DNA from 3 places in the Brevibacillus sp. WF146 genome. Region 1 is predicted to be linked to each of the others. Evidence: riboswitches for the same ligand, from Rfam matches in the RefSeq annotation. Region 1 holds a riboswitch; each other region holds the start of a gene.
The links. Region 1 has a riboswitch for S-adenosylmethionine ahead of A6764_RS05770 (sugar ABC transporter substrate-binding protein). Riboswitches for the same ligand answer to the same signal wherever they lie in the genome.
Positions count from the first base shown of each region.

Region 2: another riboswitch for S-adenosylmethionine. It lies ahead of A6764_RS05160 (MetQ/NlpA family ABC transporter substrate-binding protein); the one in region 1 lies ahead of A6764_RS05770 (sugar ABC transporter substrate-binding protein).
Region 3: another riboswitch for S-adenosylmethionine. It lies ahead of A6764_RS02150 (BMP family lipoprotein); the one in region 1 lies ahead of A6764_RS05770 (sugar ABC transporter substrate-binding protein).

Region 1 is NZ_CP109943.1:1,184,125-1,188,271, reverse strand. It holds gene A6764_RS05775 (sugar ABC transporter ATP-binding protein) at 1-1,352, opposite strand, end outside; gene A6764_RS05770 (sugar ABC transporter substrate-binding protein) at 1,384-2,526, opposite strand; SAM riboswitch class I at 2,645-2,764, opposite strand; gene A6764_RS05765 (hypothetical protein) at 3,035-4,069, shown strand; gene A6764_RS05760 (copper amine oxidase N-terminal domain-containing protein) at 4,099-4,147, shown strand, end outside.
Region 2 is NZ_CP109943.1:1,058,539-1,062,685, forward strand. It holds gene A6764_RS05155 (sigma-54-dependent Fis family transcriptional regulator) at 1-1,248, shown strand, start outside; SAM riboswitch class I at 1,474-1,590, shown strand; gene A6764_RS05160 (MetQ/NlpA family ABC transporter substrate-binding protein) at 1,743-2,567, shown strand; gene A6764_RS05165 (methionine ABC transporter ATP-binding protein) at 2,604-3,641, shown strand; gene A6764_RS05170 (methionine ABC transporter permease) at 3,641-4,147, shown strand, end outside.
Region 3 is NZ_CP109943.1:408,047-412,193, reverse strand. It holds gene A6764_RS02155 (ABC transporter ATP-binding protein) at 1-999, opposite strand, end outside; gene A6764_RS02150 (BMP family lipoprotein) at 1,077-2,105, opposite strand; SAM riboswitch class I at 2,340-2,450, opposite strand; gene A6764_RS02145 (methyl-accepting chemotaxis protein) at 2,538-4,019, opposite strand.

The sequences.
Region 1 (4,147 bases):
ATGCCCCTGCCCTCGTCCGCGAGTTCCCTGATCAAGCGGAAAATCTCCTGCTTGGCGCCGATGTCCACGCCCTTGGTCGGCTCGTCGAAGAGGAAAACGCTGGCCGTGGTCAACAGCCACTTGCCGATCGCCACTTTCTGCTGGTTGCCGCCGGACAGGCTGCCCGTCCGCTGGTCCAGCCCGGCCGTCTTGATGCCCAGCCGCTCCACGAGGGACTGGGCCGCCTCCCGCTCCGCCCTGTCCGAAAGAAAGCCTCCCCGCGCAAACGCCCGCAGGTGGGCCAGCGTCAGGTTGTGCTTCACCGGCTCCTCCACCAGAATGCCCTGCAGCCGCCGCTCTTCGGGAATCAGCGCGATGCCGTTCTGGATCGCTTCGCCCGGATGGCGGAGGCGCAGGGTCCGCCCCCGCAGCCGGATCTCGCCGCCGTCCAGCCGGTCAGCGCCGAACAGGGCGCGGGACACCTCTGTCTTGCCGGCGCCCACCAGTCCCACCACCGCGACGATCTCCCCCTGCCGCACCTGGACGTCAAACCGCTTCACCTTGTGGCCGATCCGCAGTTCTCTCACTTCCAGCAGCACCTCGCCCGCGCGTCCCGTCCGGTCGTCCGCCCGATTGGCTTCGCGTCGGCCCAGCATCGCCGACACCGCTTCTTCCGGACTGGTCTGGTCCGTCCGCTTTTCCCACACTCGACTGCCGTCCCGCAGCACGGTGATGCGGTCAGCGATGGCGAACACCTCCGGCAGCCGGTGGGAGATGTAGACGATCCCCACCCCGGCCGCCTTCAGGCTGGCGATCAGCTCGAACAGCGCCGCCGCTTCCGTCAGGCTGAGCGGCGCGGTCGGCTCGTCAAAGATGACGAAGCGGACGTCCTGGGCCACGGCGCGGGCCAGCAGCACCAACTGCTTTTCTGCCAGCGTCAGCTCCTCCGCCTTTGCCTTCAGCGGCAGGGAAAAACCGCACCGGTTGAGAATCTGTTGGGCCCGCTCCACCGTCCGCTTCGGCGAATGCCACCAGCCGCCGGCGGAGACGGATTGGTCCAGGAGGATGTTTTCCGCGACGCTCAGGGAGGGAATCAGCCCCGTGTCCACTTCCTGCTGCACGAGGTGGATGCCGGCCCGCTTGGCATCCCGCGGTCCGGCGACCGCAAGCTCGCGGCCGTCGATCAGAATGCTGCCGGCCGTCGCCTGCTCTGCGCCGGAGAGAATTTTCATCAGCGTGCTTTTGCCCGCTCCGTTGGCTCCGAGGATGGCGTGCACCTCCCCGCCGCGCACGGTGAAATCCACCCCGCGCAGGGCGTACACTCCGCCGTACTGCTTGACGATCCCCTTCATTTCCAAAACAGAGGCCGTCATCTCGCATCCCTCCCTGATCTGTCCGTTCCTGTCACTTGTGCTTAGCCTCCAGCGCGGCCATCCACGGCGAGACGGCGGCGTCGCTACGTCCCCACCCGCTCACGTATTGAGCCAGTTCGGACATGTTGACCGGTTTGTCCGGCAGTTTGTCCTGGCTGACCAGATGCGGATCGAGCGAGAAGTACTTGGGCGTGTGTTCGCCGGCGATCTTTTGGTAGAGGAAGCGGCTCTGCACCCGTCCGATGTCGGCCGGATCGGTCGCCGCCGACGCTTTCCATGGACTGTCCTTCTCCTGGATGAGCTGCAGGTCTTCGTCGGACAAGTCGATGCCGAACACCTTGATCTCCGTCCGTCCCGCCGCCTTGATCGCCCGCGTAGCCCCTTTGGCGAATTCGTCCCACGGCGCCCACACGGCGGCGATGTCGCCTTTGTTCGGGTACTTTTTCAGGATCGCATCCATCTGCGCCTGGGTGTCCAGCGCCGTGTTCGGGGTGGCCGAACCGAAGCGGGCGATCTCCTTGATGTTGGGGTAGCGCTTGAGAAAAATCTCGTAGACGCGGTTGCGCTTTTCCATCGGCGCAAAACCGCCCACCCAGATGTAGACGATGTTGCCTTTCCCGTCGATGGATTGGGCCAGGTTTTTCAGCCCCTGCCAGGCCAGGCTGTAGTCGTCCTGGTCAATCACGGTGACGCCGTCCACCTGGTCCAGGTCGTTGTCGAACGCGACGACGGGAATCCCCGCCTTGACCGCCCGCTCCACGCCCGGCTGAAGCGCTTCCGCACGGCCGTGGTTGATCAGGATCCCGTCCACTTTTTGGTTGACTGCGGTGTCGAGGTGGGCCGCCATTTTGCCCAGGTCGCCGTCCGCGTTGTAGACGACCAGCTCGCCGCCGAATTTGCTCACCTGCTCTTTGACTCCCTGCAGGTACTGGGCGGAAAACGTCCCGATGGAGAACTCGCTGACCAGAGCGATTTTCAACGGTTTGTCCACTGCCGCCGGAATGGCCGCCGAGGTAGACGCCGCCGGTGATGCGGCTGCCGGCTGCTGCGGCGCGGCCGCCGGCTGGGACGACTGTGACGTGGCGGACTGGGCAGACGGCGCCGGCGGCTGTTCACTGGTGCAGCCCGTCAGCAAAAGAGCCGCGACGAGACTGGCTGTCATCCATTTTTTCATCGTTTTCATCTGGTACATCCCCCCGTATGAGTGCGTGAAAAATGATGGCATGGACGGAAAAACCGGAAAAAACAAACGCCTCTTTCCCTGAGGAAAGAGGCGCGGTTCGCTCGCTCACCTCTCATCTCTCAGGAAACATTCCTGCAGGAGTTAGCACCGTGCCGCAAGAGCCGCATGCTCTTGACAGTCGGTTGCCGGGCGTCATCGGGCCAGTCCCTCAGCCTGCTCTGGATAAGAAGGCATGTGTAATTCCAAGTTTTCCACTATGCTTTTGATGATGAGGACATCATACATCGAAGCCGGCGGCTCCGTCAATCCCGTTTTTGGAAGTTTCTCAGAAATATTTGATACTGTAAGCGATTTCCAAAAACGGATGGAACGGCATGTGCTCCTTTCATCGAGAATGAAAATCTTTATTGACGCGTACGAGATGCCCCTTTATTATCAGGAGAGGAGATCGTTTTGATAATGATTATCATTATTTTGATGATAGAAAGGAGGAGGCTCCGTGCCGCTGCGCCTCTTGCTCGCCCTGTTTCTGGCGCTGCTTCTGCCCGCATCCGCCTTCGCCTATTCCTACGGCGACCCGAACAAGGAAGACCTCGCGGAGAGCTTCAAGGAGATCGCGGCCAAGCTGGAACAGACTCCGGAAGACTGGAACGGCGCCCACCAGGCGTTTCTCAGCCGCAAAAACGAGATCGCCCTGGAGTTTGGCCAACAGACCGCCCAGACACTGGAAGCGAACTTTTCTCAACAAAACAAGGATCTCGTCCTGCACAACTACAAAGCGCTGCTGGTGAAGAACATCGACCGCCGGTTGACAAACGCCGAGCAGCAGTTTGACGACTACGCCAAGGCAAAGCTGCTTTTGGCCAAAGGCAGAGGGACCCTCAACGTGCTCGCCCCGTACATCAGTGACAGCGCTTCTAAAACGGCGTTCGCCGCTTTCGACAAAGCGCTGGCCGCGCTGGGCAATCCCGGCCTGTTCGGTGTGGGGACCGTGCCTTCCGACAAGAACGAATTCCAGAAGCAGACCAAACTGATTCGCTCCACGCTCCAGCCGCTGTTTCCGTGGAAAGGGGGAACGGCAGCTGCCGCCGCCGGCTCCCAAACGTCCGCCCCAACGGCTTCATCGCCGCAGACCGCACCGGCGGGGAAGCCTGCATCAACTGCCCAGCCGTCCTCCGGCTCCCCGGCCGGCACGAAAACGAAGGCAAGCGCTTCGTCCCCTTCCGGCCCGCAGCCGTCCGCTGCCGCTTCCGGCCAACAAACGCCGGCGTCCGGCAGCCTTCCTGCGCAGACGGACGCTTCCCCCGCCGCCCCGGGACAATCCCCCGGGCAGGGAGAATCGGCCGCACAGGCGTCTGCCAATCCAGCCGGCGGACAGACAGACGGCCAGACCGCGAAACCGGCGCCCGCCGGAGAAGGCGCTCAACCGGCTCCGTCCAAAGTAAATCCGGTGGTCACCGCTTCCCTCATGGGCGGTCTGATTATTGTTTTCGGCGGCTTGTTCTGGCTCGCCAAACGAAAGAAATGGATCTAAGTTCATACATGACAAGGAGTGACTGTTCCATGCGAAAATTTGCCGTCGCCTCGATCGCTGCAGCCCTGCTGCTCAACC
Region 2 (4,147 bases), 130 kb from region 1:
CCCTTTCTCTCCTCGCTTGTGCAGTTCATTGCGGAATCCGTGCAAAACCGCCTTCTGCTGGAAGAGGTCAAGCACGAACACCTCATCACCCTGAAGGAACTGGAACACACGTCCAATCGGCTTCATACCCCGCTTCTGACCCTCGACGGCGACAACCGCATCATTCGTGCGAATCAAGCGGCACGGCGCATACTGGGAAAGGATTGCGTGGGCAAGGAATTCCGAGAGAAAAAGGGGTTCGTAATCGAATCCATCGTGGACCATACGCGCAAAATCTGGCGGTCTGTTGCGGTGCTCACGAAGGATGCGGCCAGACAGCCGCTGCACACATTTGAGCGGATAGCGGGCTCTTGTCCCAGTCTGCAGAGCGCCAAGGCGCTGGCACAAAAAGTGGCGGAAACGGATCTGTCCGTTCTTCTCTTGGGCGAAACGGGAACGGGCAAAGAACTGTTTGCCCAATCCATTCATTCCGCCAGTTTGCGAGCGCGGCATCCGTTTATTGCCGTCAACTGCAGCGCCATTCCGGAAACGATCATCGAAAGCGAACTGTTCGGATACGAGGGAGGTGCCTTCACGGGAGCGAAAGCCGAGGGGAATATCGGGAAAATCGAAGCGGCGCATCAGGGAACGCTGTTTTTGGACGAGATCGGCGACATGTCCCTCCGTGCCCAGGCGGCGCTGCTCCGCGTCCTGCAGGAGAAAGTGGTTACCCCGGTGGGCAGTGTGAAAAGCAAACCGGTCGATGTCCGCATCATCGCGGCAACAAACAAGGACCTGCGGGAAGAGATCAAGGCGAATCGATTCCGGGCCGACCTCTACTACCGATTGAAAGGAATTCAGATAACCCTGCCGCCGCTTCGCAAGCGGAGCGATGTGATTGAGCTGGCGGAACATCTTCTCCGGACGATGAGCGGCTCTGCTGCGATCACACTTTCCGCGGAAGCACAGACAAAGCTGCGTGCCTATTCGTGGCCGGGAAACGTACGGGAGCTGTACAGCGTGTTAAACCAGGCGGTCTTCTTGGCGGAAGGGAATTCGATCGGTCCCGAACATCTTCAGTTTGAAACGGAAGAACGGGAGGAGGAACATCAACAAAAGGTTCCTTCCTTACCGGTTTTGGAAAAAGAGGCGATCGAGCAGTCGCTTCGATTGGCCCGCTGGAATATCAGCAAGGCAGCCCGAATGCTTCAGATCAGCCGCAATACGCTCTATCGCAAAATGCAGGAGTACAAGATCTTTCAACCGTAGCGATTCGGCCAAGGACTGTTCGTGGATCGCTTCGGCGACTCGCTCGGGGGACCAAGGAGAGGCGGCTTTCCGCCTCTTTCGTTCGTTTTGCGACCTGATTCGATTCGTTTTGACAATTTTCAATACATAGCGACAATAAACGATAAAGTCATTGACAGACACCTGCGGACACGTTATAATCCAACTAATCAAATCGGAATTGCACTTACAACTGGATAGGATGATCTCTTATGAAGAGAGGTGGAGGGACTGGCCCTGTGAAGCCTCGGCAACCTAAACGAACATTTGTGGTGCCAAATCCAACGGATCGATTCCGCTAGGTTCGATTCCGAAAGATAAGAGAGGTATTTACGCAGCAGGCGGCTTGCTGCCCTTACCTCTTCTTTGTAAGAGGTTTTTTTATTGAAAGGAGAGGATGCGTTCACATCGACGCCGTTGTTTTCCCATCATGCATTCATACATCGTTTCATCGGAGAAAAGGAGAGAAGACCATCATGAAAAAAACGCGTTTCTTGTTGATCATGCTGCTTGTGATCGCCACGCTGCTTTCCGCCTGCGGAGGAAACAAGTCGGACAATTCGGCCGCACCGGCTGGGGAAAAAACAACGATCAAAGTGGGCGTCACCGCCGGCCCGCACGAACAAATCCTCAACAAGGTAAAGGAAGTGGCCAAAAAAGAAGGATTGGACATCGAAGTCGTCGTGTTCAACGACTACGTTCTTCCCAATCAGGCGCTGGATAAAGGAAACATTGACGTAAACAGCTTTCAAACCATTCCGTTTTTAGAGAAATTTAACGAAGATCACAAAACTCATATTGTCGAAATTGGCAAAACCGTCACCTTCCCGATGGGGATTTACTCCACCAAGTACAAGAAGGTGGAGGACATCCCGGAAGGCGGCACGGTCGGCATCCAAAACGACCCGACCAACCGGGCGCGCGCCCTGCAGCTCTATCAGGCCGCGGGATTGATCAAGCTGAAAGACGGCGTCGGCAACAAAGCAACGCCGCAGGACATCATCGAAAACCCGAAAAAGCTGGTCTTTAAAGAACTGGAGGCGGCACTGCTCGCCCGGACGCTGAAAAGCCTGGACGCGGCAAGCATCAACACCAACTTTGCGATGGAAGCGGGGTACAACCCGAAAAAAGACGCGATTTTTGCCGAAGGGCCGGACTCCCCGTACGTCAACATTCTCGCCGTAAACGAGAAGGACAAGGACAACCCTGTCTATCAAAAACTGGTCAAGATCTACCGCTCGGAGGAAGTCAAGAAGTTCATCGAGGAAGAGTTTTCCGGATCGGTGCTCCCTTCTTGGTAAGGAGGGAAACGTCCCAACAGGGAGGAGCATGGGCAGATGATACAGCTAACGAATATTCACAAGACGTACAAGGTTGGCAGCAAACAGGTGGAAGCACTGAAAGGCGTAACGCTCCACGTCAACAAAGGCGAAATTTTCGGCGTGATCGGGTTCAGCGGAGCAGGGAAAAGCACCCTGCTCCGAACGATCAACCTGCTGGAAAAGCCGACAAGCGGATCGGTCGTGGTCAACGGGCAGGACATGCTGAAGCTGTCCGAGAAGGAACTGCGCCACGCCCGCAAAAAGATCGGCGTCATTTTTCAGCACTTTAACCTGCTGTCGTCGTACAACGTTTTTGACAACGTCGCCGAAATTCTCAGGATGAATCGGGTGCCGAAAGAGCAGATTCGAAAAAAAGTGGAGGAACTGCTGCGCCTGGTAGGGTTGGAAGACAAGGCGAGCGCCTACCCCTCCCAATTGTCGGGCGGGCAGAAACAGCGGGTGGGGATAGCCCGGGCGCTTGCCATGGATCCGGAAATCCTGCTGTGCGACGAGGCGACCTCGGCGCTTGACCCGCAAACCACGGAGTCGATTCTTGACCTGCTTTTGGACATCAACCAAAAGTTTAACCTGACGATTGTGCTGATCACCCACGAGATGCAGGTGATCAAAAAAATCTGCGACCGCGTGGCCATTATGGAAAACGGGGTCATCATCGAGCAGGGAACGGTATTGGATGTCTTCAGCAATCCGCAGCAGCCGACGACGCGCAACTTTATCAAGACGGTCTTTGATGACCAGGTCCCGAAAGAGATGCTGGCCAAAATCAAGAACGCCGGTCCCAGCGCGTACATCCTGCGCGTCGCGTTCCGCGGAGATGCGGCCCTCGATCCCGTTCTGGGAACGCTTGCCTCCCGCTATCCGGTCAGGACAAACCTGCTGTACGGGTCGATCAGCTCGATAAAAGGAACCGCGCTCGGCATCCTGCTGCTGCATATTTCCGGTGAAGAAAAAGCGGTGCAGGAGGGAATCGCTTATCTGCGCGAGTCCGTGTACCGGGTGGATGTCGTATCGCAAGAGGAGGTGGGGAGATAATGGATCGACTGGTGGAACTGCTGCCGCTGTTTTATCAATCTTTTGAAGAAACGGTGATCATGGTCGGGATCTCCTTGTTCATCTCCACACTGCTGGGCATTCCGCTGGGGGTGCTGCTGGTCATTACCCGTCCGGATCACCTTGCCCCCAACAAGTGGGTCTATCACAGTCTCAACGTCATCATCAACGTGATTCGCTCGCTTCCCTTCATCATTTTGATGGTGGCGATCATCCCGTTCACAGAGTTTGTCGTCGGCACCTCCATCGGGGTTGAGGGCGCGATCGTGCCGCTTATCGTGTATACCACGCCGTATATCGCCCGCCTGATGGAAACGGCGCTGCTCGAAGTGGACCGGGGCGTGATTGAGGCGTATCAGGCAATGGGCGCTTCCCGCTCGCAAATCATTTTCCGCATCATGATTCGCGAAGCCAGACCGGGCATTGTCTTGTGTCTGACCATCGCGACCATCGGCCTGATCGGGGCGACGGCGATGGCGGGAGCGGTT
Region 3 (4,147 bases), 780 kb from region 1:
ATGGGCCACTCCCGCTTCACGAATGGCTGCCACCGGACGGTTGGTGACGTCTTTTCCGCCCAGCAGCACCCTGCCCGCCGTGATCGGCCGCAGCCCGGTGATGGCCTGCAGCAGCTCCGACTGGCCGTTGCCCGAGACCCCGGCGATTCCGACGATTTCCCCGTGGTGCACGGTAAAAGCAACGCCGTCCACGATCGTCTGCCTGTCGCGAACGGTCAGGTTTTCCACCTGCAGGAGCGGCCCGCCGGCCAGGCTCACCCGCTCGCTCAATGGCTGCAGCTCGCGGCCCACCATCAGCCGGGCCAGTTCGTCCACGCTGGTCTCCTGCCGGGAAACGGTCCCGGTCACCCGGCCGCCGCGCAGCACCGTGATCCGGTCGGCCACCTCCATCACTTCCTTGAGCTTGTGCGTGATCAGGATGACGCTCTTGCCGCTCTCCGCCAGGTGGCGTATCGTCTGCAGCAGTTCCTTTACCTCCAGCGGCGTCAGGACGGCGGTCGGCTCGTCCAGTACGATGATGTCCGCTCCCTGGTACAGCACCTTGAGAATCTCCACGCGCTGCTGTTCCCCGACCGAGCATTGGGATACCCGGGCGGTCACGTCGATCGGGATGCGGTAGCGCTCGCTGAGGGCCCGCACCGCCTCCACCGCTTCCTTGCGCCGGAACAGGCCGGCGCGCTGCGGTTCATAGCCGATGACGATGTTCTCCGCCACGCTGAAATCGGCAAACAGCATGAAGTGCTGGTGCACCATCCCGATGCCGTGTTTGATCGCGTCGTCGGGGCCGCGAAAGACCACCGGCCGGCCGTTCAGCACGATCTCCCCGGACGTGGGCTGTTCCATGCCGTACAGCATCCGCATCAGGGTGGTTTTGCCGGCGCCGTTCTCCCCGACGATGGCGTGGACTTCGCCGGCCCGCAGGGTGAACGACACATTGTCGTTGGCCGTAAAATCGCCGTACCTTTTCGTCATGTTACGCATTTCCAGACGGTACGCCATCCCGTTCTTCCCTCCTTTTTCCTGTTGGCCCGTTGCAACAGGAAACCGACTACCACAGTAGTCGGTCGCCGTCTCGTTTACTGCTGCAGCGGATCGGGCACCTTGCGCGTACCCGCCACGATCTCGTCCTTGATCGCTTTCACCTTGTTGACGATCTCTTCGCCGATGAACTGATGGAGCGGCGTCTTGCTCTCGCGCGTGACGTAGGTGACGCCGACGCCGTCTTCCTTCAGGCCGTACGTTTGCACGCCTGGTTTCAGGCTGCCGTTTACAAACGCCTTTACCGTTTCGTAAGCGGCCGTGTCGGTTCCTTTCAACTGGGACAGGACGATGTGTTCCGGATCGATGCCGGTGCGGTCGACGTCCTGGCCGGAGGTGTAGAAGCCTTTTTCCTTGGCCGCTTCAAACACGCCCAGGTCGCCTACGGCAGCGGCCCCGTAGATGAAGTCGGCTCCCTTGTTTGCCTGCAGCAGGGCCAGCTCCTTGGCTTTCGCCGGGTCGTTGAAGCTGCCGACGTAGTTGACGAAGACCTCTGCCTTCGGATTGGTCGCTTTCAGTCCTTCCTGGAAGCCGACCGTCCACTTTTTCAGAAGCGGAATGTCCATCGCCGCGACGATGCCCACCTTGTTGGTCTTGGTCGCCAGGCCGGCCGCCGCTCCCATCAGGTAGGCGGCTTCATGCTCGCGAAAGACCACGCTGCGGACGTTCGGCAGGTCCACGACGGTATCGATGATTGCAAACATGCGGTCCGGGTTTTCCGCCGCCACTTTTTTCAGCGCGTCCTCCGATTCAAACGACGACGTAATGATCAAATCGTAATTCTCCGCCACGGCCGCGCGGATGTTCTCCTCGATGGCGGCGTGGTCGGTCGACTCGATGGTTTTCACATCGACGCCAAATTCCTGCGCTGCTTTCTTGGCTCCCTCGTCCATCTGCTGGAAGAACGGGTTGACTCCGATCTTCTCCGGAAGAACCAGCGCAACCCGCTTCTTCGCGCCGCCATCCTGGCCCCCGGCTTGTCCCTTGTCCTCCGGTGCGCCGCCACCCGCCGCACATCCGGCGGCCAGTACGGCAAACGTCATCAATGCCAACAGGTACTTTTTCATGCTGCTCTCTCCTATCCAGTGACAAAAGTTTCGATTTTGCGATTCTCATACCGGTAATTTACAGGTTTTTATCAAAAATATCAAGAAAAAACACGAATATTTTGCTATAGAAACACAAGAACGTTCGACTTATTCCCCCTTTTTTTCCACAAGAGGCACTTCCATGGAAACCCTGCTGACGGTATGAAAAAAACTCTTCCCGGAGGAAGAGTTTGCCAATTATCGCCAACCTCTTCCTCATCTGTCAAAACCCACGGGTTTTGCAGGAATTGGCACCTTTCTGTACCGGGGTACAGTGGTTGCCGGGCTTCATCGGGCCAGTCCCTCCGCCTCTCTTGATAAGGTAAGGTGAATCCGCTATCCAGTTGTAATGTCTCTTATTCTAGCAAAAGGAAAGCAAAATGCAAATGATTTTTTTGTCATTTCGAAACATTACGTTTGTTGGTCCCGAAACGACTGCTGCAGTTTGCGCGACAGCGCGTTCAGCTCGCCCAGCTCCTCCGTGATTTCCCGCACCTTCTGATGCTGGTTTTCCGCCGTGGCGAACAGCTCTTCCAGATTGGCCACCGATTGTTCCGTCACGGCCGTAATCGTCGACATCTCGGCGGCCACCTCTCCGGAGCGCAGCTTCACCCTGTCCATGCTGGAGCGCACGTGCTCGACGGCCTGCAAAAACGATTCCATCCCGGCCCGAACCGCCTCGATGGAGGTGACGGTCTGAACGGCCAGCTCCTGTCCCTTGGCCACCGACGTTTCCCCGTTGCTCATGTGGCGCACGGCGTTTTCGCTCTCCTGGTGCAGCGACTGCAGGATTTCGGCAATCTCCTGGGTGGCTGTGGCGCTTTGCTCGGCCAGCTTTCGCACCTCGTCGGCCACCACGGCGAAGCCGCGTCCGTGTTCCCCGGCCCGGGCCGATTCGATCGCCGCGTTGAGCGCCAGCAGGTTGGTCTGGGTCGCGATCTGGTTGATCGTCTGCACGATCTCCTCCACCCGGTTGGCCTGCCGGTTCAGCTCGCGGATGGTGGACGAGGCCACGTTGACCGCCTGCACGATCTGCTCCATCTGCCGCGACAGCTCGTTCATCATGCCGATGCTGTCGGTGAGGCGGCGGTTGTTCTGATCGGCCTCCGCCTTCATCGCGTTGGCCTGCTCGTTGACCGCCACGATCTCGTGGTCGATCGACTGGACTTCCTCCTCGATCTTCACCGTGGAGTTGGCCTGTGCCTCCATCCCCGTCGCCACTTCGCGGAACGCGATCATCATCTCGTCCGTGTTCCGTTTGGTCGTCTCCGCGTGCTCATGCACGTGCTCCGACGTGCGGTCGAGCTGTTCCGTCACCAGTCGGATGTGGCCCAACAGCTCCGCCAGCCGCTGTTCCTTTTCCTCCGCTTCCCGCCGCGCCGCCTCCGCTTTGCTCAGCGAGGCTTGTCCGGCCAGACACAGGTAGGTCAAGCCGGCGATCATCAGCACAACGGACACGAGGTGCAGGATCAGGTTGACCTCCGTCCGGCCTTCGTCGAACATGTCGTAGAAACCGGTGTAAAACCCGACAAACGTCGCCGCGATCTGGACAATCCCGGCGGAGACGACCAGCTTCCAGTCCAGATAGGCCGCGAGGAAGCCGAGCACGATGAAGGAAAGGAACGCCGTCTCCGGGTAAGACGTAAAGTGGTCGAACGCGATGGAGTAATACATAAAGCCGATCGCCACCAGGTAGCGAATCACGTAACTGCCTTTGCGGATGAAGTAGTACGGCGAAACGATCAGCGTCACCAGCAGGCCCAGCGATGTCAGCTTCCAGAAGTTCACGCCCTCCTGATACGCGATCCATCCGGCCAGCCACAGATGATTCCAGAGAATAAAGATCATGAAGCCTTCTTTGTTGGTCAAGGTGTTGCGGACCAATTGAAACATGGTCTGAAGCATAAGTTCCTCCTTTACCTCCCGTGTGTCTGGATACAGCTCTCTTTTGTCATTATATCCTGAAAAATCTTCCAAATACTATCGGGTACATGGAAAACATGTGAAAAAAGTTCTAACGC